3 regions of the Micromonospora sp. CV4 genome follow, and region 3 is predicted to be linked to each of the others. Evidence: riboswitches for the same ligand, from Rfam matches in the RefSeq annotation. Region 3 holds a riboswitch; each other region holds the start of a gene.
The links. Region 3 has a riboswitch for S-adenosylmethionine ahead of EAD98_RS08600 (aminotransferase class V-fold PLP-dependent enzyme). Riboswitches for the same ligand answer to the same signal wherever they lie in the genome.
Positions count from the first base shown of each region.

Region 1: linked by a shared signal. The riboswitch ahead of thrC (threonine synthase) and the one ahead of EAD98_RS08600 (aminotransferase class V-fold PLP-dependent enzyme) in region 3 are both predicted to bind S-adenosylmethionine.
Region 2: linked by a shared signal. The riboswitch ahead of EAD98_RS13230 (ABC transporter substrate-binding protein) and the one ahead of EAD98_RS08600 (aminotransferase class V-fold PLP-dependent enzyme) in region 3 are both predicted to bind S-adenosylmethionine.

Region 1 covers NZ_RCVI01000365.1:2,083-11,980, forward strand. Annotated here, with positions in the region: partial or broken gene EAD98_RS25750 (ATP-binding cassette domain-containing protein) at 1-6, shown strand, start outside; gene EAD98_RS25755 (ABC transporter permease) at 6-902, shown strand; gene EAD98_RS25760 (DUF4232 domain-containing protein) at 897-1,604, opposite strand; gene EAD98_RS25765 (DoxX family protein) at 2,090-2,539, shown strand; gene EAD98_RS25770 (helix-turn-helix transcriptional regulator) at 2,652-2,957, opposite strand; gene EAD98_RS25775 (DMT family transporter) at 3,049-4,014, shown strand; SAM riboswitch class I at 4,082-4,217, shown strand; gene thrC (threonine synthase) at 4,228-5,514, shown strand; gene EAD98_RS25785 (GNAT family N-acetyltransferase) at 5,935-6,954, shown strand; gene EAD98_RS25790 (hypothetical protein) at 6,964-9,156, opposite strand; gene paaN (phenylacetic acid degradation protein PaaN) at 9,294-9,898, shown strand, end outside.
Region 2 covers NZ_RCVI01000249.1:43,546-53,443, reverse strand. Annotated here, with positions in the region: gene EAD98_RS13255 (AfsR/SARP family transcriptional regulator) at 1-298, shown strand, start outside; gene EAD98_RS13250 (Na+/H+ antiporter) at 425-1,999, shown strand; gene EAD98_RS13245 (hypothetical protein) at 2,168-3,475, shown strand; gene EAD98_RS13240 (amino acid ABC transporter ATP-binding protein) at 3,504-4,247, opposite strand; gene EAD98_RS13235 (amino acid ABC transporter permease) at 4,244-5,023, opposite strand; gene EAD98_RS13230 (ABC transporter substrate-binding protein) at 5,067-5,957, opposite strand; SAM riboswitch class IV at 6,236-6,347, opposite strand; gene EAD98_RS13225 (amino acid transporter) at 6,433-8,385, opposite strand; gene corA (magnesium/cobalt transporter CorA) at 8,606-9,736, shown strand; gene EAD98_RS13215 (hypothetical protein) at 9,752-9,898, opposite strand, start outside.
Region 3 covers NZ_RCVI01000216.1:6,617-16,514, forward strand. Annotated here, with positions in the region: gene EAD98_RS08565 (S8 family serine peptidase) at 1-187, opposite strand, end outside; gene EAD98_RS08570 (glycerol-3-phosphate dehydrogenase/oxidase) at 268-2,085, shown strand; gene EAD98_RS08575 (hypothetical protein) at 2,173-2,709, shown strand; gene EAD98_RS08580 (FAD-binding oxidoreductase) at 2,746-4,146, opposite strand; gene EAD98_RS08585 (DUF4031 domain-containing protein) at 4,214-4,498, shown strand; gene EAD98_RS08590 (metal-dependent phosphohydrolase) at 4,470-5,126, opposite strand; gene EAD98_RS08595 (aromatic acid exporter family protein) at 5,267-6,469, shown strand; gene EAD98_RS08600 (aminotransferase class V-fold PLP-dependent enzyme) at 6,545-7,819, opposite strand; SAM riboswitch class IV at 7,866-7,986, opposite strand; gene EAD98_RS08605 (PrsW family intramembrane metalloprotease) at 8,010-9,488, shown strand; gene EAD98_RS31220 (hypothetical protein) at 9,503-9,670, opposite strand; gene EAD98_RS08610 (co-chaperone GroES) at 9,764-9,898, opposite strand, start outside.

The DNA.
Region 1 (9,898 bases), on a different contig from region 3:
CGGTGATGGCTGGCTCTTCCGTCGAGACGCCGATGGGCGTCACCGACCCGGCCGGCGCGGCCCGGGGCTACCGGCCGTCGGCGACGATGCCGTTCGCGGCGGAGTTCCGTCGGCAGGCGTCCCGGCGGCGGACCCAGCTGGCGCTCGGCTTCATGGTGCTGCTGCCGCTGATCATCCTGATCGCGTTCCAGTTCGATTCGGGTGGCGACGACGACAACGGCCGCAACGAGTTCTCCAGCCTGGTCGAGCTGGCCACCTCGGGTGGCCTCAACTTCACTCTCTTCTCGATCTTCGTGTCGGCGTCGTTCCTGCTGGTGGTGGTCGTCGCGCTGTTCTGCGGCGACACGGTGGCCAGTGAGGCCAGCTGGGGCAGCCTGCGCTACCTGCTGGCGATCCCGGTGCCCCGGGCCCGGTTGTTGACGGTGAAACTGGTGGTCGCGCTCGCGTACTCGGGGCTGGCCCTGGTCCTTCTGGCCGGCACCGCGCTGCTGGCCGGCACGCTGCGCTACGGCTGGTCGCCGCTGCGCAGCACGGTCGCCGCCGAGCTGGAACCCACCGAGGGGCTGCTCCGGTTGCTGGCCGTGCTCGGCTACCTGGCGGTCGTCCTGCTGGTGGTGGCCGGGCTGGCGTTCCTGCTGTCGGTGACCACGGACGCCGCGCTGGGCGCGGTGGGCGGCGCGGTGCTGCTCTGGATCCTGTCCAGCATCCTGGACCAGATCACCGCCCTCGGCGCGCTGCGCGACTTCCTGCCCACCCACTTCAGCACCGCCTGGCTGGGGCTGCTCTCCACCCCGGTGCAGACCGACGACGTGGTGCGCGGCAGCATCTCGGCGATCAGCTACGCGACGCTGTTCTGGGGGCTGGCCTTCTGGCGGTTCACCCGCAAGGACATCACGTCATAGCCGGCTGTCGGGCGGGCTGACCGACGACGGCACCGCGCTCGGTGCCGGCGGTGGGGCCGGGCGCGTCGGCACCGGTGTGGACGGGTCGGCCTTCTTCCAGGCGCTGACGCCGATCCGGCCGGTGTTGCCCAGGTCGACGGGCCCGTCCGGGTCGACCTCCGCGGCCGGCTGCCCGGCAGCGGGCGCCACCGTCAGATACTCCCCGTTGGTGGCCACCACGGTCGGATCGGTGACCAGGTTGCGCCAGAGCACCACGGCGGTGGCCCGCTCCCGAGGGGCGAGAGTGACCTTCCGGGGCGGCTGGTCGAAGCCCGAGGTGATCTCCTTGGCGCCGTTGACCACGCGCAGCATGATCGGCTCGCGCTGCTCGTCGAACAGGTGCAGCACCGGGTACCCGTTGAGCTGGTACGGGCGGTCACCGCAGTTGACCAGTTCGAGGCCGAGGGCACGCAGACCCATCGCGGCGTCCGACCCGGTCGACCGGATCTGGATGCCGGACGCCGGACACTCGGCCAGCGGGTCGGGGCTCGTGGACGCTCCGGGCGCGGTGACGCGTCCGGGCGGCGTGCGCGGGCCGTCCCCGGACTGGCCGCGATGATCGGCGGACTGACAGGCGCCGAGCGTGAGCGCCGCCGCGACCGCCGCGACCGTCCGGGTCGCCGTGCCGGCCCGTCGCCGTGTTGCCGTCCTGCGGAAGATCATGAGCCGATCCTCGCGTACGTGGCCGTCCCGCCCGCTGCTGGCTCGGTCGGACCTACTCCTGATGGGCCTTTGGGGCTGAATCGTTTGCGACATCGCTCGATACCGTCGAGCCACCGACAGCGGCACCGCAGCCTCCGTAACCCGGTCATCGGTGAGCAGGTCAGCCGCCGCCAGCGCTCTGGCGGCGTGTCGCAGTCCTCAAGCCATGACTGCGGCGAGCGGTATACCTCAGAGTCATTTTTATGACTCTGAGGTATACCGCTCGGGAGTGACCCTGTGCCCGGCGGAGTCCGGGTCGAGGCGAACCGCGCCGCGGCGCGACGAGGCCGGGATCCCACCCCGTGTTCAGGGCAGCTTCACGGGCTGTACGGGGAGCCGTACAGGCTGTACCGTCACTCCGGGAGCGCTCCCATGGGCACCGCGATCGATGTGAGGTGATCCCTGGCACGGGCTGGCCAGGGCTGTTCCTGTCAATGGAGGTATCCATGAACGTCTCTCGGCTCGGCGGGCCGACCCTGTCCCTGTTCCGCATCGTGACCGGACTGCTGTTCACGTTGCACGGCCTGTCCTCGGTCTTCGGGTTGTTCGGCGGCAACCCGATGACCGGCAAGGCGGTACCGCTCGGCACCTGGCCGGGCTGGTGGGCCGCCCTGATCCAGCTCATCTGCGGCGCGCTCGTGCTGTTCGGCCTCTTCACCCGACCCGCCGCGCTGCTCGCGTCCGGCTCGATGGCGTACGCCTACTTCGTCGTGCACCAGCCGGACGGCCTGCTGCCTCTGCACAACGGTGGTGAGCTGGCAGCGCTCTTCTGCTGGTCGTTCCTGCTGGTCGCCGCACTCGGCTCGGGGCCCTGGGCGCTCGACCCGCTGCTCTTCCGACGTCGCGCCGACGATCCGTCGCCACCGGTGGCCGAGCCCAGCCCGGTATCCGTCTGACCGCACCCGTGCCGCGCGTGGCCGGAGCCTCGACGAGGTGGCTCCGGCGACGCGCCGGCGCCAGCGGGGCGCCGGCGCCAGCGGGGCGCCGGCGAAAGCGGGTGGTGTGGCGTCAGGCCGGCGGGCGGGGGGTGAGAACCGCGTCCAGCAGGCCGGGGTAGAGGTGGTCCAGCTCGTCGCGGCGGAGCCGGACGTAGCGGCTGGTGCCGGCGGCGCGGGTGCGGGTCAGGCCGGCCTCGCGCAGCACCTTGAGGTGGTGGCTGCGGGTCGCCTTGGAGACTCCGAATTCGAAGGTGCCGCAGGCGTGCTCGCCGCCCTCGGCGAGCGCCCGCACGATCTGCAACCGCACGTCGTCGGCGAGTGCGGCCAGCACGGCGGTGACCGGTACGGCGGCCAGGTCGGGTTCGTGCGGCTCCATGTGAGCAGTGTAACCCTTGTTCGACAATCGTCGAACATCCTCCTAGGGTCGGTGTCGTTGGTTCGACGATACTCGAACATAGGAGCTGCCGATGCGATCCCGCGCCGCCGCCTACCCGCTACTGGCTGTGCTCAGCTGGGGAGTGATGTTCCCGATCCTGGCCAGTGCGCTTCCCCGGGTCGATCCGCTCAACCTGACCACCGCGCGCTACCTGCTGGCCGCCGTCATCCTGGTCGGCATCCTGCTGCTCCGCGAGGGCGTCGGCGCGCTGCGGCTCGGCGGCCGGGCGGTCGAGGTGGCGGTGCTCGGCGTGGTCGGCTTCGCCGGCTTCAACGTGCTCACCAACCTGGCGCTGGAGCACGCCGCACCGCAGCAGATCGCCCTCTTCGTGGCGACCACCCCCGTCATCACCCAGCTGGTCCGCTGGGTCCGGGACGGCGTACGGCCGAAGCCGCTCCTGCTGGCCCTCTCGCTGGTCGCGCTCCTCGGCGTCGGGCTGGTGATCACGCGCGGCAGCCTGGCCGGCGTCGGTCAGTTCGGTCTCGGCGGTCTGATGATGATCGGCGCGGTGCTCGGCTGGGGCATCTACACCCACGGCGCCGGCCGGTTCGGCGGTTGGTCTCCGCTGCGGTACACCACCCTCACCGCGCTCGCCGGCACGGCCGCCATGCTCGCCGCGAGCGTGCTCGCCGACGGAATCGGCTGGCAGCACGCTCCGGGCGCCGCCGACCTGGTGGCGGTTGCGCCGCAGCTGGCGTACGTCGTGATCCTGGGCGCCGTGGTCGCGGTGCTGGCCTGGAACACCGGCGTGCAGCGGCTCGGCGCCGCCAACGCCGCGCTGTTCATGAACCTGGTCCCGGTGACCACCTTCGCGGTGCAGATCGCCCGCGGCTACCGGCCGGAGCCGGTCGAGCTGGTCGGTGCCGCGATCACCATCGCCGCCCTGGTCGCCGCGAACCTCGTCACCCGGCCCCGCACCGCCTCCGCGTACCAGGCGAACGCCGTCACCGACCCCGTCGCGGTGATCGACCCCGTCGCGGTGGTGCGCGCCCGCTGACCCACTCACTGGGATCTGCGCTGGAGGCTGCGCCCGGCTTTGCCTAGACTCGACGGCACAACTGAATACCTCATCCAGAGGGGCTGAGGGATACGGCCCGACGACGCCCCGGCAACCACCCCGCGCGCTCACCGCTGAGCGACCCGCGGGGCAGGTGCCAATTCCGTCCCCGCCGCACCGTGCGATGCGGGGAAAGATGAGAGGACCCTCGACATGACGTCGACGCTCGCCGCCTCCGGCATCGACACCTCCGCCAGCCCCGCCCGCGCACTGGTCTGCCGTGCCTGCTCGGCGCGTTACCCGCTCGCCGCCCAGCACGCCTGCTACGAGTGTTTCGGCCCGCTGGAGGTCGACTACGACACGGCCGCCCTGGCCACCGTCACCCGTGCGCAGATCGAGTCCGGCCCGAACAGCATCTGGCGGTACGCCGCGCTGCTGCCCGCCGGTCAGGACCCGGCCACCCGGGTCACCCTCGACCCGGGGCTCACCCCGCTGGTGGCGGCCCCCAACCTCGCCGCCGAGCTGGGCATCACCGCGCCGCTCTGGGTCAAGGACGACAGCGCCAACCCGACCCACTCGTTCAAGGACCGGGTGGTCTCGGTGGCGCTCACCGCCGCGAAGGCGCTCGGCTTCACCCGGTTCGCCTGCGCCTCCACCGGCAATCTGGCCAACTCGGTGGCCGCGCACGCCGCCCGCGCCGGGGTGCCCTCGGTGGTCTTCATCCCCAGCGACCTGGAGCAGGGCAAGGTCATCACCACCGCCGTCTACGGCGGCGAGCTGGTCGCCATCGACGGCTCGTACGACGATGTGAACCGGCTCTGCGGGGAGCTGGTGGAGACCGACGAGTTCGAGGACACGGCGTTCGTCAACGTCAACGTCCGGCCGTACTACGCCGAGGGCTCCAAGACGCTCGGCTACGAGGTGGCCGAGCAGCTCGGCTGGCGGATCCCGGCCCAGGTGGTCATCCCGATGGCCAGCGGCGAGCTGCTGACCAAGATCGACAAGGCGTTCTCCGAACTGGTCGAGATCGGTCTGGTCGAGGCGCCGGCCGGCGGTTGGAAGGTCTTCGGCGCCCAGTCTGCCGGCTGCAACCCGATCGCCACCGCCCTGCACGCCGACACCGACACGATCACCCCGGTCAAGCCCACCGGCATCGCCAAGTCGCTCAACATCGGCGACCCGGCCGCCGGCCTCTACGCCTTGGAGGCGGTCCGCCGCACCGACGGCTGGATGGAGTACGCCGACGACGACGAGATCCGCGCCGGCATCCGACAGTTGGCGCGTACCACCGGGGTCTTCGCGGAAACCGCCGGTGGGGTGACCGTGGCGGTGCTGCGCAAGCTGGTCGAGTCCGGTCGGCTCGACCCGACGGCGGAAACCGTCGTCTTCAACACCGGGGAGGGCCTGAAGACCATCGACGCGGTGGCCCACCAGGTCGGTCCGACCCACCACATCAAGCCTTCCCTCCGCGCCGCCCGGGACGCCGGCCTGCTCGGCTGACGTCATCCGCACCGGCTATGTGCGGGCGTGATCGACTCCGTGTCGCCGACCTGGCGGTATCAGGCGACCTGGAAGCCGCAACATCGGCGACACGGAGTGGATCACGCGCTGGGGCTTGCGTGGTTCGGGCGGTTGCGTCCGGTGAGTGGGGGATGGTGGATCGCCCGGATGGGGGACCGGGCCGATCCGCCGGGTAACTGGGTTTTAGCTGTGAGTGTGGAAAACCCGCCGCTCTGGACTTGACGGCAGGAACCGGACGGCGCAAGATGCTCCGTGCGGGAGGGCATTTCGCCGGAGACTTTTGAAGTTCTTGCGACCCAACGCCGGAGGCGTTGTGCGAGTGTCCCTCCCGACCACGTCCGATCAGGCCAGCGAAAATTCGCTGGCCTGATCGCTTTTCCGGGGTGCACGCTCAGCGGCATGACCATCACCATCGCGTCGTTCGACGGCGCCGACCGCGTTGCGGTCGACGAGGCGTACCGGATCGGCGCGGCGGCCAACGAGGTCGACCTGCCGGACTTCCCGCCCTTCTGCCGGCAACGGTTCGACGCGCTGTTCCACACGCCGATGCCCGGTACCGAATCGCTCTGGGCGCTGGCCCGGCTGGACGGCGCTCCGGCCGGCTACCTCCAGCTGGACCTGCCGCAGCTCGACAACACCGACAACGCCACCGCCGAGCTGACGGTGCATCCCGCGCTGCGGCGCCGAGGCGTCGGTCGCGCACTGCACGAGTACGGGGTACGCCTGCTCCGCGAGCACGGCCGCAAGCGGGTCGTCGCGATGACCGTCTCGGCGCTGCCCGACGGGCCGCCGCGATCAGCGGCGGGAGACGCGTTCGCCGCCGCGACCGGAGCCCAGCCCGCGTTGGCCGAGGTGCGTCGCCGCCTCGACGTCGGCGAGATCGACCGGATCGCCCTGCGCGCGGCGCTCGCCGAGGCCCGGCCGCGGGCGGAGGGCTATCGATCCGTCTGCTGGCAGGGCTCCACCCCGCAGGAGTACGTGGCGGACATCGCCTACCTGGACGGCCGGCTGCTCATGGATGCCCCCATGGGTGACGTGCAGTGGGAACCGGAGCAGGTGGACGCCGAGCGCATCCGTGGCAACGAGCGGGCCCTGGACGCCCGCGGTCGGCGGCGCTACCACCTCGGGATGCGGCACGAGGCGTCCGGTCGGCTGGCCGCCTGGACCCTGCTGGATGTGAGCGCGTCCGCCGACTGGCACGCCTTCCAGCAGATCACCATCGTCGACCCGGCCCACCGTGGGCACCGGCTCGGCCTCATCGCCAAGGCGGAGAACCTGCACCACCTGCTCACGCACGAGCCGGCGGTACGCGTGATCGACACCTTCAACGCGGCCAGCAACAGCTACATGGTGGCGATCAACGACCGGCTCGGGTTCCGCCCGGTGGACTCCTGGACCGACTGGCAGCTCACCCTCTGATCCGCACGGTCAGCCGTCCGGCCGGTCCAACTGTCCGCCCAGCTCGCGGACAGCAGAGTGGAAGTCCTCGTCGGGGGTGAAACCATGCCCCTGCACGGAGGGCGGCACGGTGTCGGTCGGCGGGATGAGCAACCCCTTGGGATCGCGTACCCGCCGGTCGACCCGCGCCGCCGGATCGTCGGGCAGGGCCGGCGTCGGAGCGAACACCGGCCCGGCCACCGGGTCGGTGTACCGCCAGAGGTTGATCCACCGCCACGACAACTGGTCGCCCAGCTTCCGCAACACCTCGTCGTTGACGTACGCCGGAAAGACCCGGCGGTACCGACTCCCCAGGGGAGAGCCGTAGGTGAGCAGGGCGACCCGCCGCCGGCACTCGTCCGGGAGTTGGAGCACGGTCACGGCGATCAGCACGCTGCCGTGGCTCTGGCCGGACAGCACCACACCGTGCCCGTCGGCGGTGAGCTGCCTGACACGGCGGGTCAGCTCCGGAACCGCCCGCTCGACGTAGCAGGGCGGGGCGAGCGGATGCGCGGCGCGCGGCCAGAAGGTGGCCAACTCCCAGAGCACCCCGACCAGCCGGATCGCGCCGGACCGGTAGGCGAACAGTCCCATCCCGGCGAGGACCAGGGCGAACAGGCCGATCAGCAGGGCACCCAGGTCGGTCACGAAGACCACCGGGCGGGCCAGCGGCTCGTCACCGAGCGAGAGAGCGAGCGCACCCGGCCCGAGGCCGGTCACCGACAGTCCGGCCGCCGCCAGGGTGAGCACCGCCAGCACGCCGTACGCGGAGGACAACAGCGGCCCGAGTCGATCCGCCAGCCGGGCGTGCACGATCGCGTCCCGGACGGCTCGGGTCCGTTCCGGTGGCACCCGGGACGCTTCCGGGTAGTCCCGGCGGACCAGATCCTCGGCCGCCCGGCGGCGGCGGCCCCGGCCGAGCCGGGGGGCGAGCAGCGCCGCCACGATCACCACGACCACCGCCAGGGAGAAGCCCAGGGTGACCCAGCGGTAGGCGATCGGCGGCGCCAGCGGTGGCGCGTCGGGGGGCAGCGGCCGGGCCGGCGTCGGGCTGGAACCGCGGTCCAGGTACTCGGCGAGCCCGTAGGTCAGGCCCGAGGAGTACGCGACGCCCAGCCCGATCGCGACGGAGATCAGCACGGGCGCCCCGACCCCGGTGAGCAGGAAACGCGGCCGTGGTAGGTGACGGCGCTGCACCAGGACCATCAGGCCCAACACCGCGAGCAGAACCATCTGCCCGGCGAACAGCCCGGCCACCACCACGCCGTACCCGGGCAGCGTCCCCTCGGCCGACCACGGCGGCCGGGGCGTCAGCGCGTACCCCAGGGTCAGCGCGGTGAGCGCGACCGCCGCCCACCGGATTGTCGACACGCTGAGCTGATCCTGCTCGCCGTGCCGCTCGATTCGTGGCCGACAGAGCAGCACCACCGCGCCGCCGAGCAGCAGCACGTCCGCGGCCAGCAGCAGCCAACCGGGCAGGGCGGCGTCGTGCGGGGCCAGCGCCAGCAGCAGCGTGACGTTGAGCGTCCCGAGCGCCGCCGCGACGTGGACCGAGCGCAGCCGGCGCAGCAGGGAGCGGGTGTCCCAGAAGGCGGGCGTGTCGAGCCGGTCCGCGCCCACCCCCGGCGTCCGGGCGCTGTCCTCGGGAAGCTGCCAGGTCCGGGCGCCGAGCCGCCAGACCACGGCGATCGCGATGACCGGCAGCACGGCCAGCAACGCGAGGCGCTGACCCGGCGGCACGCCACCCAGCCAGGAGATCTCCCGGCGCCCGTCCAGGCACCTGGGGTAGGCCGCGCACTGCCAGGCGATCAGGTCGAGGGACACCCCGACGGTGGACAGCACGTACATCGCGGTCATCGTCGCGGCCAGCAGGCGGCACACCGCTCGCGCGGCGGCGCCGCTCCGGCCGGGGACCGGCAGCATCCAGACCGCGATGTTGCTGAGCATGAACGGCAGCAGCAGGACCAGGGAGAAGGTCCGCCGCGCGGTGCCACCGGTCAGCCTGCTCCAGCGGTACGCCTCCAGCGTCGCCCCGTCCGGCTCCGCCGGGTCGCCGAAGCCGGGCCGGGGTCGGTAGAAACCCGCGTCGTCGTCCCCCGCGACCCGTACCACGATGGGCCGGTCGAGGATCGTCTCCGGACCCTTGTCGGCCACCCCGTGCACCCGGATCTCGGTGATCCCCACCCGTCACCCTTTCCCCTGGCCGGAGCCCGGCGGGTACCCGCTGCCGCCGGGACCAATCCCGGCCCTTCCGCCGGCCTGCTGCGCTGTCGGGCATTGGCGCTTCTGCTCCCCGACGCGGCTGCGGCATGATGGCGGGCATGACGGAGACCCCGCATCCCCTGTACGACAGGCACGCCGACACCCTCAACCGTGCGCTGACCGCGATCACGGAGCGGGGCTACTGGTCCGCCTATCCCGAATCCCCCAGCCCCCGGGTGCACGGCGAAACCGCCGCCGCCGACGGTAAGGCCGCCTTCGAGGCGTACCTCGGTGGCGACTTCCCCCTCGACCAGCCGGGCACCGGCGACCGGGTCGCCACCGAGGCGAGCCCGTTCGGCGTGGAGCTGGCGGTGCGCTACCCGCATGCCGGCCCCGACGAGCTGGTCCGCGCCGCCACCGCCGCGCTGCCGGCGTGGCGCGACGCCGGCCCGCAGGCCCGGGTGGGCGTCTGCCTGGAGATCCTCGACCGGCTGCACAAGCACATCTTCGAGCTGGCCAACGCGGTGCAGTTCACCAGCGGGCAGGCGTTCGTGATGGCCTTCCAGGCCGGCGGCGCGCACGCGCTGGACCGGGCGCTGGAGGCGCTGGCGTACGCGTACGCCGAGATGACCCGGCACCCGGGCACCGCCGGCTGGGAGAAGGCCGCCGGCAAGGGCGACCCGTTGCGGATGACCAAGACGTTCCACGTGGTGCCGCGCGGGGT
Region 2 (9,898 bases), on a different contig from region 3:
GGCCCTGCGCGCCCTCCCGGAGGGACCGCACGATCTGCTGCGCGAGGCGCGGCTCTGCCTCACCGCCCGCGCGGCGCTCGCCCTGGGCGACCGGGCCACGATGGAACGCGTCGCCGCCGAACTCCGGCCGGCCGCCGATGAGCTGGCCGCCGGCAGTGGGGTGCTCACCGTCGGCCCGGTGGCCGGGCACCTCGCCGACCTGGCCGCCGCCCTGGGCCGCGACGACGAGGCGGCCGGGCACCGCCGTACCGCCCGCGCGGTCACCGCCCGGGCCCGCGCCGCCGCCTCCCCGGCCTGACCGCAGGCGGCGGGATCACCCGCCGCCCCCGGCGACTTGCCGGTTCGCCGGGAACCGACCGGCGGGGTGCGGTCAGATGGAACCCGGCGGCGCGGCCACCGTCCGCCGTGGATCAAGGGGGTACGCGTGGAGGCGCTCGTCCTGATCGTGGTGCTGGGCGTCACCGTCCTCGTCGGCACCACGCTCGGCGGCCGGTACAGGGTCGCGCCGCCCGTCCTGCTCATCGCGTTCGGGGTGCTGCTCGGGCTGGCGCCGCCGCTGTCCGAGCTGACCCTGGAGCCGGACCTGGTGCTGCTGATCTTCCTGCCGGCGATCCTCTACCGGGAGAGTCTCACCATCAGCCTGCGTGAGATCCGTGCCAACTTCCCGGTGATCGGGCTGCTCGCCGTGGTGCTGGTGGTGCTCACCATGGTCACAGTGTCGCTGACCGCGCAGGCGTTCGGAGTGAACCCCGCCGCCGCCTGGGTGCTCGGGGCGGTCCTCGCGCCGACGGACGCCGCTGCGGTCACCGGGCTGGCCAAGCGGCTGCCCCGGAAGCTCCTGACCACCCTGCACGCGGAGAGCCTGATCAACGACGGCACCGCGCTGGTGCTCTTCGCGGTGACCGTGGGTCTGCTCACCCGGGAAGCGGAACCCGGCGCGCTCGGGATCGGCGAGGAGTTCGTCGGGGCCAGCGCCGGGGGAGTGATCGCCGGCCTGCTGGTCGGCGGCGCCGTGGTGCTGGTCCGCAAACGGCTCGACGATCCCCTGCGCGAGGGCGGGCTGAGCGTGCTGACGCCGTTCACGGCGTTTCTGCTCGCCGACGCGGTGCACGCCAGCGGCGTGCTGGCGGTCGTGGTCGCCGGGCTGGTGCTGGCCTACGCCGGCCCCCGGGTGATCCGCGCCCGATCGCGGGTGCTGGCGTACGCGTTCTGGGACCTGTCCACGTTCCTGATCAACGGTGGGCTGTTCGTCCTGCTGGGCACGCAGATACCCCGGGCGGTGCGGAGCATCACCAGCGCCTCGCCGCAGCGCGCGCTGACGATCGTGCTGGTGGTCACCGTGGTCGTCCTCGTCACCCGGCTGCTCTTCGTCTACATCACGGCGGAAGCGGTGAAGCTGCTGGACCCCCGAGTGGCGCGCACGAGCCAGGGAGGAGGCGGCTGGCGGGTCGGCACCGTCGCCGGCTGGTCGGGTTTCCGGGGTGCCGTCTCGCTCGCCGCCGCCCTGGCGGTCCCGACGGCGACGGTGTCCGGTCAACCGGTGGCCGAACGCGACCTGATCATCTTCGTCACCTCGCTGGTGATCGTGCTGATCATGCTCCTTCAGGGCACCACCCTGCCGGTGGTGGTGCGCTGGGCGGGGCTGGTCGGCGACCCCGAGCGGGCCGACGAGTTGCGGCAGGCACGCCAGCGGGCCACCGAGGCGGGCCTGGCCGCGCTGCCCGGAATCGCCGAGGAGGTCGGCGCCGACGAGGAGGCGGTCCGCCGGCTGCAAGCTGAGTACCAGCGGCACCTGGAGGACGCCAACGAGGGCACCGGGCGTACCGCCGAGGAGATCCGGATTGAACGCCAACTGCGCCTCGCGGTCCTCGACCACAAACGGCGGGAGATCACCCGGTTGCGCGACAGCCGGGAGATCGACGACCTCGTGCTGCTCGACCTTCAGTCCGGGCTGGACAACGAGGAGATCCGGCTGCTGGGCCGCGAGAGCACCGACTGATCGCGGCCGCCCGATGGCGACGGGCGTCGGGGGTGGGCGGATCGGCGGCGAGCCGACGGATTGGTGACAGTTCCCGGAACGCGTGTGGGGCGCGGGCCGGACCGCCGCGCGGGTACCGTGGACACGGTTCGGCGTTGGTCGATGCGTCCGGTCCGCGAGGGGGTGCCCATGACAACCGGGGCGACGGATGCCGACCTGCGGGTGGTCACCGAGCGGGAGTTCCTCGACGAGCTGACCTCGGTCACCCGCGAGCGCGGAGCGACCGAATTTCTCTACCTGATGGCGCAGGGCGACGGCGTCATCGGGGTGCAGTGGGAGCAGCCCGGCGTCGACCATCTGCGCCGCTACCGCCTGCGGGAAAACGGTGGCCCGCCCTGCCCGCACTGCACGATCTTCGAAGCGGTGCTGGCGCTGGCGCCCGTGCTGCCACTGGACCTGATGCGGACCGCCCGCACCCGACCCCAGTACGAGACGGTGCTGCGCACCGGCCGACTGCCCCACCTGGCGTTCGCCCGGCCGGTCGGCCAGCCCGGTGCGAGCTGGCTCGGCGACTGCCACGCGGTTCCCGGCGACCCGCACACCGACGCCGACTGCCCGCGGCACGCCGTGCCCGCACCGAGCGGCGACCCGCTGGACCTGCGCCTCGGGTCGCTGCCCCGGGCGATCCGGGAGCTGTACCCGCACGACGCCGCCGCGACGGCGGACCTCCAGCAGCGGCTGCGGATCGCCCGGGACTGGCGGGCCGACGCGCAGGCCGTCGCGAGCGGGGTCCGTGAGGCGGCGGCGACCTGGGCGTTCCTGCGCAGCTCCTGCGTGCTGGGTGTTCCGGTGCCCGGCGCCAACGGTCTCGTCCTCACCCTCCCGCCGGCTCAGACCCCGGACGACCGGCCGCTGGCCGAGCTGCACGCCGCGGCGGTTCGCGCGCTGCCCACCGGCGGCCCGGTGGCCTACCGGGAGCGGGCCTGCCTGGTGCCGGAGCCGGCCGCGGGCGCCCAGCGGATGCCGTCGTACGCGGGCGCGCTGGACCTCACCGGTGCCGGGCCGGTGCGCACGCTGCGACTGCCGGCGCCCCGCCGGCCGCTGAGCACCACCGGCCGAGGCGTGCTGCTGCTCTACGAGGCCCGGCACGCGATGGGCCGGCACTTCGCGAGCGCGCCGGTGCGTGACGACGCCTACTGGGAGTCCGAGGCGGCGTTGAACGTCTTCGAGTTCACCCTCCTGGAGCGGGTGGCCGGCCGGCACTACCAGGAGGCGGTGGCCGCCTACCTGCAGGCCCTGCGCCGGGAGGGCGACCTGCTCGCCCGCCCGCACAAGGTGCTCGACCGGCGCCGGCGCAAGGCGTTGTCGTCGGCTTTCGGCGGGCTGGACGACGAGGAGCTGCACCTGTGGGCGTCGGTCGCCTACCGCAACGCCATCCTGGTGCTGCTCGGCGACCTGAAGGCGTTCGCCGCACACCTGCGCCGCCAGGCCGCCTGACGCGAGGGAAGACCCCTGCGGGGACGGTTCAGAGCACCTGGGCGAGGAACCGTTGCAGCCGGGGATGCTCGGCCCGCTCGAAGATCGCCTCCGGCGGGCCGGCCTCCAGCACCACGCCCCGGTCCATGAAGGCCACGGTGTCGGCGACCTGCCGGGCAAAGCCCATCTCGTGGGTGACCACCACCATGGTCATGCCCCCGGCGGCCAGGTCGGCCATCACGCCGAGCACCCCCTTGACCAGCTCGGGGTCGAGCGCCGAGGTGGCCTCGTCGAAGAGCATCACCTCCGGCCGCAGCGCCAGCGCCCGGGCGATCGCGACCCGCTGCTGCTGACCGCCGGAGAGTTGCGCCGGCCGGGCGTCGGCCTTGCCGGCCAGCCCCACCAGCTCCAACTGGGCCCGCGCGACGGCCTCGGCCTCGTCCTCCCCGAGCTTGCGCAGCCGGCGCAGCGCCAGGGTGACGTTGCGCAGCACGCTCATGTGGGGAAAGAGGTTGAACTGCTGGAAGACCATGCCCACCCGCTGCCGCAGCGCGTCCGGGTCGTCGCGCAGCACGCTGCGCCCGTCGAGCAGCACGTCGCCGCGGTCCGGCTCGATCAGACGGTTGATGGTGCGCAGCAGAGTGGACTTGCCCGACCCGGACGGCCCTATCACGCAGGCTGTCGCGCCGCGTGGCACGGTCAGGTCGACGCCGCGCAGCACCCGGTTCGGTCCGAAGGCCAGGTGCACGTCGCGGACGTCGAGGCTGACCGAGGTCGTCGTGCTGGCGGTCATCGCCGGTCCCCTTCCGTCGCGGCAGAGAGCGCCGGCACGGTGTCGTCGTCCTCGTCGATCGGCGTGGTGGCCGGCCGGCCGTGGCGCAGCCGCCGGTCGATCCAGTTGACCGCGTGCGTCAGCGGAACGGTCAGCGCCAGGTAGCAGAGCCCGGCCAGCAGCAGCGCGGACTCGTTGCCGGTGGTGGCCGCGTAGTCCTGCCCGATCCGGAACAGCTCCCGCTGGCTCGCCACCAACCCGAGGAAGTAGACGAGGCTGGAATCCTTGATCAGCGCGATGAGCTGATTCACCCAGGCCGGCAGCACCCGCCGGATGCCCTGCGGAATGATCACCATCCGCATCGCCTCGGACCAGGAGAAGCCGAGCGCCCGCGCGCCCTCCAGCTGCGCGGCCTCCACCGACTGGATGCCGGAGCGGAAGATCTCCCCGATGTACGCCGCCGCGATCAGCGACAGCGCCAGAATGCCCAACGGGTAGGGGTCCGGTCCCCAGACCTGCATGCCCAGCGGCGCGAGCCCGACGCCGATCAGCAGGATCGTCGCTGCGGCCGGCAGTCCGCGGAACACATCGGTGTAGACGCGCGCCGGCCAGCGCAGCCACCGGCTGCGGGAGATGCCGGCGACGGCCAGGAGCAGGCCCAGCACCGAGCCGAGCAGGGCGGCGGAGACCGCCAGGATCAGCGTGTTGGGCAACCCGACGGTCAGCATCTCGGGTAGCGCCTCGCGCATCGCGTCCCAGTCGAAGAACGTCTCCCACAGGGTGCTCAACGGATCCATCGGTCGCCTCTCCTACCGCCCCGCTCGCTCGTCACCGGATGTCTCAGGACGCAGCCGACGCCGACGCCGACGCCGACGCCGACGCCGACGGTGCGGCCGGCACGGTCACCGTGCCGCTGCCCGGCTTGAAGTCCGCCGGTACCGGTCGGCCCGGGTAGTACTGCGCCTGCAACCGGCTCCAGGTGCCGTCCGCGATGACCTCGTCGAGGCCCTTGTTCAGCGCCTCCCGCAGCTTGTCGCTGCCCTTGGCGACGGCGTACGCGGTCGGCGCCGGGCTGAGCTGCTTGGCCGCCACGGTGATCTTGCCGTTGCTGTCGGTGGCCGACTTCTCGCCGATCTCGGCCGGGGCGATCCACGCGTCGGCGGTGCCCGCCTTGAGCTGGTTGATCGCGCCGTTGTAGTCCGGCACCCGGACCGGGTCGAGCCGCTCGCCGGTGGCGTAGTCGTCCTGCACGGTCCCCTGTACGACCACGACCCGCTTGCCGGCGAGCTGGTCGAAGCCGGTGATCGGTGAGCCGGCCGGCACGTCCAGGCCGAAGTAGCCGAAGTCGTAGCCGTTGCCGAAGTCGACCGTCTTCTTCCGCGCCTCAGTGATGGTGATCGAGGAGCTGCCGACGTCGAACTTGTGGTTGTTGACCTGGGAGAGCAGCGCGGAGAAGTCGGTGCCGACGAACTCGACCTTCAGGCCGAGCTTGCCGGCGACCGCGGTCAGCAGATCGTTGTCGAAGCCGGTGAACGTGCCGTCCTTGAGGTACACGTTCGGCGGCGCGTCGGTCAACGTGCCGGCGCGCAGCACGCCCGGCTGCGCCAGGCCGTACGGATTGCCGGCGGTGTCGGACGAGGCGTCGTCGCCGCAGCCGGTGAGAGCGGTGGCGGCCAGAATGGCGGCCGCGCCGAGGGCCGCAGCGCGGGTCAGGGCAGGAAGGATTCGCACAGGTGTCTCCGAAGGTTGCACAGCGGCGGGCACAGACGTGCGCCGCCGACGGTGCGCCCGGTCAGGGGCGTACCGCTGGGAATGGGTTCGAAAAGGGGTGCGCTAGGACGCGGCGCGGCCGGGACAGGCGGCGCTGCACACCCGCATCATGTCCACGTGCCGCCGCCGGGTCAGTGCCGGTGGTGGCCAGCCGGTGCGGGAATCCGCGGCGTCGGCCGATGGGGTGCTGCTGCTGAGGATGCGCATGGTTCTCCCGGGTCTGTGCTGACCTGGGTGCCAGGCCACGCTTGCACCGACGTCGTGCCGGTGCCTGGTCTTCACCCGGGGCACCCCACCGCGGAGGAGGGTTGCCGGCCAGCGAGCCGGGGCTTCGCGCTGGCGCTCATGACCTGCGCCGAGGCTAGCAGCCCGGGGAGGTGGATCGTCCAGTCGTTATGACCACGCTCACCGTCCGCGACGGGCGTCCGGCCGGCAGTCAGCTGGCGTGCACGTGCGGCCGGCGGCCGGGGTCGGGTTCCTGGCGGCGCAGGATCTCCCGGGTGATGGGGGCGATCTCGCCCTGGCCGAACGCCAGGTAGCGCAGGAAGTTGCCGGCCGGGTTGCCCTCGGTCCACTCGAAGTAGATGTGCGGGCACCGCCCCGCCCGGTCACGGATCTCCAGCAGCAGGGCGGCCACCGCGCTGGGCACCGAGGAGCTGGTCAGGCTGAGCACCGGGTACCGGTCGTGCTGCACGCTGCCGCGGATCAGCAGCTCGGTCTCGAAGTCCGACGGATCGGTGACCGTCACCTCGACGAAGATCACCGCGCTGTCGGCCGGGAAGTCGTTGTCCGCGATGGTCTGGGCGAGCTTGTCGCGGTACTCCGCGCGGTCCCGGGTGGCCGGCTCGTGTGCGATGAGGCGGATGCGACGCCCGCCGCACTCGTCGATCAGCCGGGTGGCCTCGTCGTCCAGCTCCACCCGGTCGACCCGGAGCTCGAAGGCCCGCATCAGCCGGGACAGCAGCGACACCACGATGATCCCGCCGATGAAGCAGGCCGCGATCTTCACGCCGTCGGGACGTTCCACCACGTTCGCCGCGGTGGTGTAGAGAAAAGCCGTCGCGATGATCCCGAACGCGACCGTCCGGCCGCGCTGGCGCCGCCGCCGCGCCGCGAGGGTCACCGCCGTCGCCGCCGACGTGATCAACACGAGGACCCCGGTGGCGTACGCGCCGCCCTGCGCGTCCACGCTCGCCCCGAAGGCGACAGTGATCAGGAACGCCACGGCGGTGAAGACCAGCACCAGCGGCCGGACGGCCCGGGCCCAGGTCGGGGCCATGCCGTAGCGGGGCAGGTAGCGGGGTACGAGGTTGAGCAGCCCGGCCATCGCCGAGGCCCCCGCGAACCAGAGGATGCCGATGGTGGACAGGTCGTAGACCGTGCCGAACACCTCACCGAGGTACTCGTGCGCCAGGTAGGCCAGCGCCCGGCCGTTCGCGGGCCCACCCGGCTCGAACGCCTCCGGCGGAATCAGGACGGTGGTGGTCACGCTGCTGGTGACCAGGAAGACACTCATGATCACGGCCGCGGTGGTGAGCAGCCGACGTGCGCCCCGGATGCGGCCCAGCGGACGGTCCTCCGAGTCCTGCCGATCGCCGCGGATGTGCGGCATCACCGCCACCCCGGTCTCGAAGCCGGACAGGCCCAGCGCCAACTTCGGGAACACCAGCAGCGAGAACCCGATCACCAGCAGGGGATCGCCGTGGCTGGTGGTCAGCGCGGTGGTCCAGTCCGCGACCGCGCTCGGGTGCGTCACCACCCGCCACAGGCCGACGGCGATCACCACCGCGTTCAGCGTCAGGTAGACCGCGACCAGGACGATGGCGATCCCGATCGCCTCACCGAACCCCTTGAGGAACACCGCGCCCAGCAGCGCCACCAACAGCAGCGTCACCAGGACCTCGTGTCCCTTGAGTCCGCTGGGCCAGAACGGGTTCTCGTCGATGTGCGCGGTGGCGTCGGCCGCGGAGAGGGTGATGGTGATGATGAAGTCGGTGGCCGCGAAGCCGAGCAGCACCAGCACGAACAGCTTGCCCGGCCAGTAGCTCAGCAGGCGTACCAGCATCGCGATCGAGCCCTCGCCGTGCGGGCTCTCCACCGCCACCCGCCGGTAGACCGGTAGCGCGCCCAGCAGCGTCACCAGCACCAGCACCAGGGTCGCCACCGGCGAGAGCGCGCCGGCGGCCAGCGCGGCGATGCCCGGCTGGTAGCCGAGCGTCGAGAAGTAGTCGACGCCGGTCAGGCACATCACCTTCCACCACCGATGGTGGCGATGCTCCGGCGGGCGCCCGTGCGGACCGTGCCGCTGCACCGTCTGCTCCGAACCGCCGTCGAGCAGCCAGGCCCGCAGCCGACCGGCCCGGCGGCCGGCGCGCCTGTCGACCCTCATCGGCGCTTCCCCCGTCGTCCGCCCACGGTCACCGCGAGTATCCGCCCGCCAGCCCGGGCGAGTCGGCCAGTGCGGGGATCCCACCCTCCCGGGCACCCCGGTCCGGCGGCGCGTCGGAGGGTTTCGGGCCGTGGGCACGGGGGAAGCAGCGCGTCCCGCCCTGGACCTGCCCGGGCGGTTCGGGCAGTCGTCGGTTGGTGCGTTCGGGAGGGAGCGGGTCATGGTCGGCGGCCGTCGGTTCCGCCCGGGCGGTGGCTTCGGCCGTCGGCTCGACGAGCACGAGGTCCGCGTCGGCGAGCCGCCGCAGAACGAGCCGACGACACCGCCCACCGGCGGCTTGGTCGACAGCGCCGTCTACGTCCGCGGGCACCGGTTCGCGTCGCCGGACGGTCTCGCCGAGACGTACCGCTGCCTTCAGGAGCAGGACGGCGCGATGGCCTGGATCGGGTTGTACCGGCCCGACATCGACCAGATCACGTCGCTGGCCCGGGAGTTCCGGCTGCACGACCTGGCGGTGGAGGACGCGATCAACGCCCACCAGCGGCCCAAGCTGGAACGGTACGGGCACACGCTCTTCGTGGTGCTACGCGCCGCCCGCTACGACGATCAGCGCGAAGAGGTCGAGTTCTCCGAGCTGCACCTGTTCATCGGACCCGGCTTCGTGATCACCGTCCGGCACGGTGAGGCACCGGACCTGGCCGCGGTGCGGCGGCGGATGGAGACCGACGCGCAGATGCTCGCCCAGGGCCCGGAGGCGGTCCTGTACGCGATCCTCGACCAGGTCGTCGACGGGTACGCGCCGGTGGTGGCCGGGTTGGAGAACGACATCGACGAGATCGAGACCGAGGTCTTCGGCGGCGACCCGAACGCCAGCCGACGCATCTACGGGCTCAGCCGCGAGGTCATCCAGTTCCAGCGGGCCGCCCGCCCGCTGCTCGCCGTGCTCGACGCGCTGGCGGCCGGCGCCGGCAGTTACGGCACCGACGAGGAACTGCGCCGCTACCTGCGGGACGTGACCGACCACCTCACCCAGGTGGTGGAGCGGGTGGACGGCTTCCGGCACCTGCTGCAGAACATCCTCACCGTCAACGCCACCCTGGTCTCGCAGCAGCAGAACGAGGAGATGCGCAGCCTCACCGCGGCCAGCTACGCGCAGAACGAGGAGCTGAAGAAGGTCTCCTCCTGGGCGGCGATCCTGTTCGCCCCCACGCTGATCGGCACCGTGTACGGGATGAACTTCACGCACATGCCGGAGCTGAACTGGCGCTACGGCTACCTGTTCGCGCTCCTGTTGATGGCCCTGGTCTGCGGCAGCCTCTACCTGATCTTCAAGCGGCGCGGCTGGCTGTGACCGGACCGTCGAAGGTCACTCGATGCCACGCAGGATGTGCCGTTCGTCCTCGCTGTCGTCGTCGCCCGCGCTGATCCGGCCGAGCAGCACGGCAGCGGCCCAGATGGTCAGGGGCGTGGCCGCTCCGGTCATGCCGCCGCCGGTCCGGTCGTCCCGGGTCTG
Region 3 (9,898 bases):
GGTCCCGCCCGAATCCCAGCAGCACCTGGTCGGTGAGCCAGCCACCCGTCTGGGTGGCCACGGTCACCGCCACTGTCCAGCCACCGGCCAGCACGGCCGCGACCACCGGCCACGGGTTGGACCGGCCCGGGAGCGACGGCTGGTAGGGCGGCGGTTGACCAGCGGGTGACGAAGGGCCGACCTGCATGACTCGCACAGTACGGGGCCGGCGGCGCATGTCGGCACGCTGGCCACGGCGGTTACGGTGGACAAATGCGCGACCCCAACATCTCCCGCTCCGTCGCCGGGCAGCTCTCGCCGGTACGCCGGGCCGCCGACCTGCGCCGACTCCGCGCGGAGCGCTTCGACGTGCTGGTCATCGGAGGCGGGGTGACCGGCGCCGGCGCCGCCCTGGACGCGGCGTCCCGCGGTCTGAAGGTCGCCCTGGTCGAGGCGCGCGACCTCGCCGCGGGCACCTCCAGCCGGTCCAGCAAGCTCATCCACGGCGGCCTGCGCTACCTGGAGCAGTTGGAGTTCCACCTGGTCCACGAGGCGCTCACCGAGCGAGGGCTGCTGGCCACCCGGCTCGCGCCGCACCTGGTCCGCCCGGTGCCGTTCCTGGTGCCGCTGCCGGCCGGCAAGGGCCTGCGGGATCTGCCCGTCCGGATCTTCCGCCGCTCGTACTACGGCGCCGGCGTGGCCACCTACGACGCCTTCGCCGGAGTCTTCGGCGGTGGCCGGGGCATGCCGCTGCACCGGCACCTGACCCGGGAAGGGGCCCGACGGATCTTCCCGAGCCTGCGGGCCGACGCGCTGGCCGGGGCGATCCGCTACTACGACGGGCAGGTCGACGACGCCCGGCTGGTGGTCACCCTGGCCCGCACCGCGGCCAGCCTCGGCGCCACCGTGGTGAGCAGCGCCCGCGCGGTCGGGCTGATCCGGCAGGCGCGCGAGGTGACCGGCGTCCGGGTCCGCGACCTGGAGGCGCCGGCCGGCTCTCCGGACGCCGAGTTCGAGGTGCAGGCCCGCACGGTCATCGCCGCCACCGGCGTGTGGAGCGACGACATGTCCCGGATGCTCAACGACGTGGGCCTGCGGCCCGGCATCCGGGTGCGCGCCTCCAAGGGGGTGCACCTGGTGGTGCCCCGCTCGGCGATCACCGGCGAGACCGGGCTCATCCTTCGTACGGCGACCTCGGTGCTGTTCGTCATCCCGTGGGGCGGGCACTGGATCATCGGCACCACGGACACCGACTGGCGACTGGACCGGTCCCACCCGGCGGCGTCCGCCCGCGACATCGACTACCTGTTGGAGCAGGTCAACGCCGTGCTGGAGCGGCCTCTGACCACCGCCGACATCGAGGGCGTCTACGCCGGGCTGAGGCCGCTGCTGGCCGGCGAGGCCGACTCCACCTCGAAGCTCTCACGTGAGCACGCGGTCTTCGAGCCGATGCTCGGGCTGCTGCTGGTCGCCGGCGGCAAGTACACGACGTACCGGGTCATGGCCTCGGACGTGGTGGACCGGGCCGCCCGCCGGCTGGGCGGGGCCCGTCCGTCGCGTACGGCCGACCTGCCGCTGCTGGGCGCGGACGGATACCCGGCCATGTGGCGGGACCGGGCCGACCTGGCCCGGCGGCACGGCGTGCCGGTGGGCGTGGTGGAGCACCTGCTGGAGCGGTACGGCACGCTCACCCTGGATCTGCTGGCGCTGATCGACGCCGATCCACTGCTCGCCTCCCCGCTGGCCGGGGCACCGGAGTACCTGGCGGCGGAGGTCGCCTACGCGGCGCGGGCCGAGGGTGCGCTGCACCTGGAGGACGTGCTGACCCGGCGGACCCGGATCTCCTTCGAGACCAGCCACCGGGGGCTGGAGTCGGCGGAGCACACCGCCGAGCTGATGGGCGCGGTGCTCGGGTGGGACGCGGTCACCCGGGCCCGGGAGGTCGAGCACTACCGCGCCCGGGTGGAGGCGGAACGGCAGTCCCAGCTGATGCCGGACGACGCCGCGGCGGACGCGGCCCGGCTGGGCGCTCCGGACGTCCGGGGCTACGCGGCCGACCGGGGTGGCGACGACGATCAGGCCGCGTTGCGTCCGTCCGCTCGGTGACGAAAAGGAACGTTACCGAGGGGTAACCATCGATACCGGCCCGGATGGTGGTTTCGGCTGCTATCTACGGTGGGGTAGGTTCCGCGCGTGCATTCCCGCGCGCGCTCCCGCCTGCTCATTCCGCTTCTCGCCACGGTGCTCGCCGGCGCCCTCACCGGGTGTTCGCTGTTCGACCGCGACACCGGGAGCCGCCCGGCGGCGCAACCGCCGGTGGGTGCGGCCGCCGGCGGGCCGGCGCCCGAGATCCCGACGACGGTCGCCGCAGGTCAGGTCAGCCTCCTCCAGCGGCTCGGCGCGGACGGCCCGATCCGCACGCTGAGCGTCGAGCGGGACGGCACCTGGCAGTGCCTCGACTGCGCCGGTGACGGCGTCACCTCCCGGGGCACGCTCGCCCCGGAGCAGACCGAACGGCTCCAGGTGCTGCTGGCCGACCCCAGGCTGGCGAACGAGACCGATCAGGCCCGGCAGTACCGGGTCACCTGCATCGACGCGCTGACCTCCAGCCTGCTCACCTCCGCCGGGCTGATCACCTCGCAGGACTGCCCGGGCGAGGAGCGCCCGCCGGTCTCCGGGGAGATCCTGCTGCTGCTGACGCAGGCGACCCCGGCCGAGGTCGTCGGCTGATCGCGCACCGGGGCGCGGGTCGCCGCCCCGATCCGGTCAGAGCACCTTGCCGGGATTGAGCAGGCCGGCCGGGTCCAGCGCCGACCGGATCGCCTGGTGCACCCGGACCCCGACCGGGCCGATCTCCCGGGCCAGCCAGTCCCGCTTGAGCAGCCCCACCCCGTGCTCGCCGGTGCACGTGCCGCCCAGATCCAGGCCGAGCCGCATGATCTCGTCGAACGCCCGTCGGCCCCGCTCCACGCTCGCCGGGTCGGCGCGGTCGACCACGATGTTCGGGTGCATGTTGCCGTCCCCGGCGTGCCCCACCACGCCGATCGGCACCTCGCACTCCGCCGCGATCCGGGCCACCCCGTCCAGCAGCGCGGCGAGCGAACCGCGTGGCACCGCCACGTCGTCGATCACCAGACCGCCGTTGCCGCCCGGGTACGCGTCGGCGGCGAACTTCTCCATCGCCGGGTGGGCGAGCCGCCGGGCCTGCAGCAGCGCCGCCGCCTCCACCGCGTCGGTGGCCGCGTAGACCTCGTCGGCGCCGACCGCCTCGCACACCTCGGCCAGGCCGGCCAGGTCGTCGGCCGCCCGGCTGCCGGTGTCCGCGGCGGCCAGCAGCAGGGCCTGCGCGTCCGTCCGCAGCCCCATCGGCTGGTACGCCTCGATGGCCCGCAGGTGGGTCTGGTCGAGCAGTTCCAGCAGGCTGGGAGTGAGCCCCCGGGCCGCGATCGCGGCCACCGCCGCGCCGGCCGCCGCCGTGGACGGGAAGACCGCCACCAGGGTCAGTGAATCGGCCGGCGCGGGCCGCAGCGCCACGGTCACCTCGGTGATCACCCCGAGGGTGCCCTCCGAGCCGACGAAGAGCCGGGTCAGGTCGTAGCCGGCCACCCCCTTGGCGGTACGCCGACCGGTGCGCAGCACCTCGCCGGAGGCGAGCACCACCTCCAGGCCGAGCACGTACTCGGTGGTCACGCCGTACTTGACGCAGCACATGCCGCCCGCGTTGGTGGCCACGTTGCCGCCGATGGTGGACGACTCCCAGGAACCCGGGTCCGGCGGGTACCAGAGCCCCTTCCTGGCCACCGCCGCGGCGAGCGTCGCGTTGACCACCCCCGGCTGGACCACCGCGATGCGGCTCACCGGGTCGATCTCCCGGATCTCGTCCATGGCGACGGTGCTCAGCACCACCGCGCCGTCCACCGCGTTGGCCGCGCCGGCCAACCCGGTCCGCGCGCCCTGCGGCACCACCGGTACGCCGTGCCGCGCCGCCGCCCGAACCACCGCGACCACCTGCTCGGTGCTGCGCGGACGGGTCACCACGAGCGGGGTGCCGGCCGCGCACAGGTCGGCCTCGTCCCGCTCGTGCATGCGCAGCAGGTCCGGGTCGGTGAGCACGGCGTTCTCGCCCAGAGCGGCGCGCAGCTCGTCGAGGAGTGGGGTGGGGGCCATGCAGCTGAGGCTAGGTCGCCGGCCGCCGATCATCAACATGATCGACTGGGCGGGCTAGCTTGGCACCATGCTCTACCTGGACCGGCCTGCCTGGCCGTGGCGCGGTCGGCTCTGGTCACACCTGATCAGCGACGTGTCGTACGCCGAGCTGCACGCCTTCGCGGAGGCGCTGGGCGCCCCCCGGCGCGGTTTCGACCGCGACCACTACGACATCCCGGCCGACCGGTTCGCGGCGGCGGTGTGGCTCGGGGCGCGCGTGGTGCCGAGCCGGGAGCTGGTCCGGTTGCTCCGCGACGCCGGCCTGCGTCGCCCGAAGCACCTGGTCAGCCCGCGCCCACCGGCGGTTCGGTGAGCGTGGCCAGCTCGCGGCGCAGGTTGGCCCGGGCCGGCTGTTCCCAGCGGCTCGCCAGCGGCGGCAGCCGGAACAGCGCGGGCAGCGCCAGCAGCCCGGTGAGCACCGCGGCCCGCCCGGCCCGGAAGGCCGGCTCCGGCACGTGCGCGTACTCCTGCCGGACGGCGGCCGCGTAGCGGTCGTACGCGGCCGGCGCCGCGCCCAGCACGGCGAGGTCCGCGTCGCAGAGCAGGGCGCCGTCCTGGTCGCCCGGCGCCACGGCGTGACCGGCGGTGAGCAGCACCAGCCGCCGCACCTCGGCCAGCGCGGGCGCCGGCACGCCGAGCCCGGCGAGCACGCTCGCGGCCAGCGTGGCACTGTCCCGTTCGTTGGCGTCGCCCGCCGCCCGCGGGTCGTACACCGCGTCGTGGCACCAGGCCGCCAGCCGGACCAGGTCGGCCCGGTCGGCCAGCGCGGCGTGCCGGTCCACCACGTCGAGGACGGCGGTCAGGTGGGCAACCGTGTGATAGTGCCGGTGCGGCTCCCGCCACCGGGCGAGCAGCTGCTCCCCGGCCCGCGTCGAGCCCGCGCCGGGCTTCGCCCCGGCGCCCCGGGCTGCCGCCCGCCACCGGTCCAGCAGATCGGCCATCGTCCGAGTCTGCCGCATCCGGCCGTCGCAGCGCGGATCGGGAGGATTCAGCGGGCCCGCCTCGGGTAGTCGCGCCCATGGCCGTGGCCCGGGACAAAAGAGCTCCGTTGGTGCGGCGTACCGCGCTGCGTGAAGGGCTGGTGGACGTCGACGGCGCACGGATCGCCGAGGCCACCGAGGAACTGCGGCACCGCAGCAAGGCAACCCTGCACGACCGGCTGCACCGGGTGCGGATGGCCGGCGGGCTGGCGGTGCAGGCCGGGCTCGCCGCGGGGCTGGCGTACTTCATCTCGCACCGGCTGCTCGGCAACCCGCAGCCGGTCTTCGCGCCGATCTCCGCGGTCGGCACCCTGGCGGCCTCGGTCGGCCAGCGGTTCCGCCGGACCGTGGAGCTGATCGCCGGGGTGGGCATCGGGGTGGCCATCGGCGATTTCCTGATCTACCTGCTCGGCACCGGCGCGTGGCAGCTCGGCCTGGTGGTCACGGTGGCGATCCTGCTCACCATCTTCGCCGGGGCCAGCGTGGCCATCGTCATCCAGGCGGCGGCCACGGCGGTGCTGATCGTGACGCTGAGTCCGTCGACCCAGAACCTGGAGATTCCCCGCTTCGTCGACGCGTTCCTCGGCGGTGGGGTCGCGCTGCTGGTGACGGCGGTGCTGCTGCCGCTGAACCCGCTCCGGGTGATCAATCGCGCCGCCCGGCCGGCGCTGGACCTGCTCGCCGCCCAGCTCGACGCCACGGCCGACGGGCTGCGCAACCGGGACCGCGCCACGGTCCAGCAGGCGCTGGAACGGCTGCGGAACAACAAGGAGGAGCTGGCCACCCTGGCCGAGGCGATCGAGGGTGCGAAGGAGACCGCCACCCTCTCCCCGGCCCGATGGCACCGGCGCGACGAGCTGACCCACTACGCGGAGGCGGCGGACCCGATCGACCGGGCGATGCGCAACACCGGCACGTTGATCCGCCGGTCCGTCACGCTGATCGAGGACGAGGAACCGGTGCCGGATCCCATGCCGGACGCGATGAACCACCTCGCCGAGTCGGTCCGGTTGCTCAAGCACGAGTTCGCCGTGGGGGAGGAGCCGGAGAAGGCCCGCGAAAGGGCGCTGCGGGCGGTCAGCGAGGCCGGTCGGGCGTACGGCGCCGGGGTCGGCTTCTCGGGCAGTGTGGTGGTCGCCCAGATCCGCACCACGGCGAGTGACCTGCTGGTGGCCTCCGGGATCGAGCAGGAGGAGGCGAACCGGTGCATCCGCACCTCCTTCGGGGAGCAGGAGCGGCCGATCGGTGAGCCGGCCGAGCCGGGCGATGCGCCGAAACCCCCCACCGCCCCACCGGTCGGCTGACCACGCCGCCCGCCGTCCCGGCTCAGCCGTTGCGCCGGCCGTCCCCGGCTCGGCCGCTGCGCCGGCCGTCCCGGCTCAGCCCAGCGTGGCGAGGGCGGCGAGCAGCCGGTCCACCTGAGCGGAGGTGCTGCCCAGGCCGATGCTGGCGCGCAGCGCGGTGGGCGGCAGGTCCCGCCGGCCGGTGCGCCCCGCGGCCTCGGTCAGCAGCCGCCGAGCCAGCGGGTGGGCGCAGAACAGGCCGTCCCGTACGCCGATCCGGTGATCGACGGCCAGCCGGGCGGCCACCTCGGCCGAGTCCCACCCGGCGACCACGAACGAGACGATGCCGACGCGGGGCGCGTCCGGGCCGAAGGTGCGCAGCTCCACCACGTGCGGCAGGGCCGCGATACCGGCCCGCAGCCGGCCCAGCAGCTCCTGCTCGGTGGCGGCCAGCGCCGCCCGGTCCGCCCCGGCCAGCGCCTCGCACACCGCGGCCAGCGCCACCGCGCCGAGCAGGTTCGGCGTGCCGCCCTCGTGCCGGGCCGGGCCGGTCACCCAGGTCACGTCGTGCGTGGCCGGCCCGACGTGGCTGGTGGCGCCACCACCGGCCAGGTACGGCGCAGCGGCGTCCAGCCAGTCGGCCCGGCCGACCAGCACGCCCGCGCCGAACGGCGCGTACAGCTTGTGGCCGGAGACGGCCAGGTAGTCCACGTCGAGCGCGAGCACGTCGACCGGGACGTGCGGGGCGAGCTGGGCGGCGTCGAGGACGATCCGTGCCCCGTGCCGGTGGGCCACCCGGGCCAGCTCGGCGACCGGCCAGCGCTCACCGGTCACGTTGCTCGCCCCGGTCACCGCGACCAGCACCGGCAGTGCCGCGTTGCTGTCCCGGCGCAGCTCGGTGAGGGCGGCGGCGAGAGCGCGTACCGCCTCGGCGGGATCGGTGGGCACCGGCAGCCGTACCGAGCCGCGTGGCCAGGGCAGCAGGTTGGCGTGGTGCTCGCCCGCGAAGGTGACCACCGTCGTGCCGGCGGGCACCGCCCGCGCCAGCAGGTTGAGCGCGTCCGTCGTGTTGCGGGTGAAGATCACGTGGTCGTCGGCGCGCGCGCCGAAGAAGTCGCCCACCGTCTGCCGGGCCCGCTCGTAGGCCAGCGTGCAGCGCCGGGACAGCGCTCCCGCGCCGCGGTGCACGCTCGCGTACCAGGGCAGCAGCTCGGCCACCGCGTCGGCGGCGGCCCGCGCGCACGGCGCGCTGGCCGCGTAGTCCAGGTTGATCTCGCCCGGTACGCCGAGCACGTCGAGCGGCCGCGACGGTGCCGGCGCGGGCGCGCTGACGGGCCGGGTGGGCAGCGAGGGTACGAGGGTGACGGACACGCCGGAACCTCCGGGGTCAGGGACCCCGGGTGCGATGTCCGGACGGGGTCCGCGCTTGCCCAGCACGCCGATCGGGCTGGGCCCGGTCATCACCCGGGGCACCCCACCGCGAACTCGACGAGGGTTGCCGGCCAGCAAGCCGGGGCTTGACGCTGGCGCTCGTGACCTGTCGGCAGCATAGCGGCTGCCAATGGGCCCGGACCAGCCGGCGGCGGATGGCTACGCTGACCGCATGGCCGACACCCCGCCCGGTGCACCCCTGCCGTCGCCGCCCGCGTCCGCAGCCCCGTCCACCGGCGAGGCGCCCCGGATGCCGCTACGCCGCCTGGGCTGGCGGCGGTTCCTGGTGCTCGCCGGGGTGGTGCTGTTCATCGCCGGGTGCGCGGTGTTCATGGTCTTCACGCTCGGCCAGTCGCTCGGCGTACGGGCACTGCTGATCGGGGTGGTCGCCGCCATCCTGCCGGTGCCGGTGCTGGTCGCCTGCTTCCTCTGGCTGGACCGGTACGAGCCGGAGCCGCTGAAGTATCTGATCTTCTGTTTCGCCTGGGGGGCGTTCGTCTCCACCGCCGCCTCGCTCACCGTGAACGAGTTCGCCGCCGGCCGGTTCGCCGACTGGGGGCTGCCGGCCGCGCTGACCGGGGTGCTGGTGGCGCCGTTCATCGAGGAGCTGACCAAGGCCCTCGGCCCGATCCTGCTGCTGGTGTTCCGTCGCCGGGAGTGGTCCGGGATCACCGACGGCCTGGTCTACTGCGGGCTCTCCGCGGTCGGGTTCGCCATGGTGGAGAACATCCTCTACCTGGGCGGGTACGGCTACGCGACCGGCGCCGACCGGTACGGCCCGGCGACGGGCACCCAGCAGGTCATCGCCATCTTCATCGTCCGGATCCTGCTGTTCGGGTTCGCCCATCCGCTGTTCACCTCGATGACCGGTGTGGGGCTCGGTGTCGCGGCCCGTACCGCCGACCGGCGCGTACGGGTGCTCGCCCCGGTCGCCGGTCTGCTGCTGGCGATGATGCTGCACGGCACCTGGAACCTGCTGCCGACGCTCACCCAGGCCACCGGCGAGGCGCTGATCATGCTGTACGGCTTCCTGGGCCTGATGGTGCCGATCTTCTTCGGAATGGTGGGGCTGGCGGTGTGGCTGCGCGCGTGGGAGGGCCGGCTCACCGAGCGGACGTTGCCGGACTACGTGCGCGCCGGCTGGCTGAGCCCGCCCGAGGTGGCCGCGTTGAGCAGCCTCGGTCGCCGGCACGCGGCCCGTAGTTGGGCACGCCGGGTGGCCGGGGACGCCGGGGTGCGGGCGATGCGCGGGTACCAGTTCGCAGCGACCCGGCTGGCCCTGCTGCGCGACGGGTCGCTGCGCGGTCTGGACCGCAAGCCCGCCGACCGGGAACGGACGGCCTTCGAGGAGCGGCAGCTGCTGGAGGCGATCACCGCGTACCGGTCGTTCTTCGTGGGGCGGGACCCGCAGGCCCCGGCCGGGGTCTGGGACGGCAGCCGCTACCACCTGCGCTTCCCGGACGGCTCGCAGCGTCCGGTGGCCGCGCCGGAGGAGCCGGTGGTGCCGATCCCGGTGGTGCTGGCCGCGCCGCAACCTCCGGTGGGATACGCCCCGCAGGGCTGGTACGGCCCTCCGCCGGGGGCGCCCTGGCCGCCCCGCCACCAGTGACGGCCGGCGGCGGCTCAGGTCATCAGGGTGGTGAGGAAGTCACCGAGGCCCTGGGCCATCGCCATCAGCGCGGCCCCGATCGCCTTGAACATCTGCGCGGCGCCGTCCGGCCGGAATGCCATGAAGTAGATCAGGAACGCGACGCTGCCCCAGGCCAACAGCTTCTTCACGAATACCGGCATCGTCCCTCCCCAGGGCCACGGTCGCCGGATGGCTTCCCTTCGTGCGGCCTGGCAAACGGTGCGCGGTGGGGCGCGGTGGCCGGGGGAGGCGCGTCAGAGGTAGAGGCCGGTGGAGTCGTTCTCGATCCGTTCGGCGGCCACGGCGTGCACGTCCCGCTCCCGCAGCAGCACGTACCCGCGGCCGTGCAGCTCGACCTCGGAGCGGTCGTCCGGGTCGAAGAGCACCCG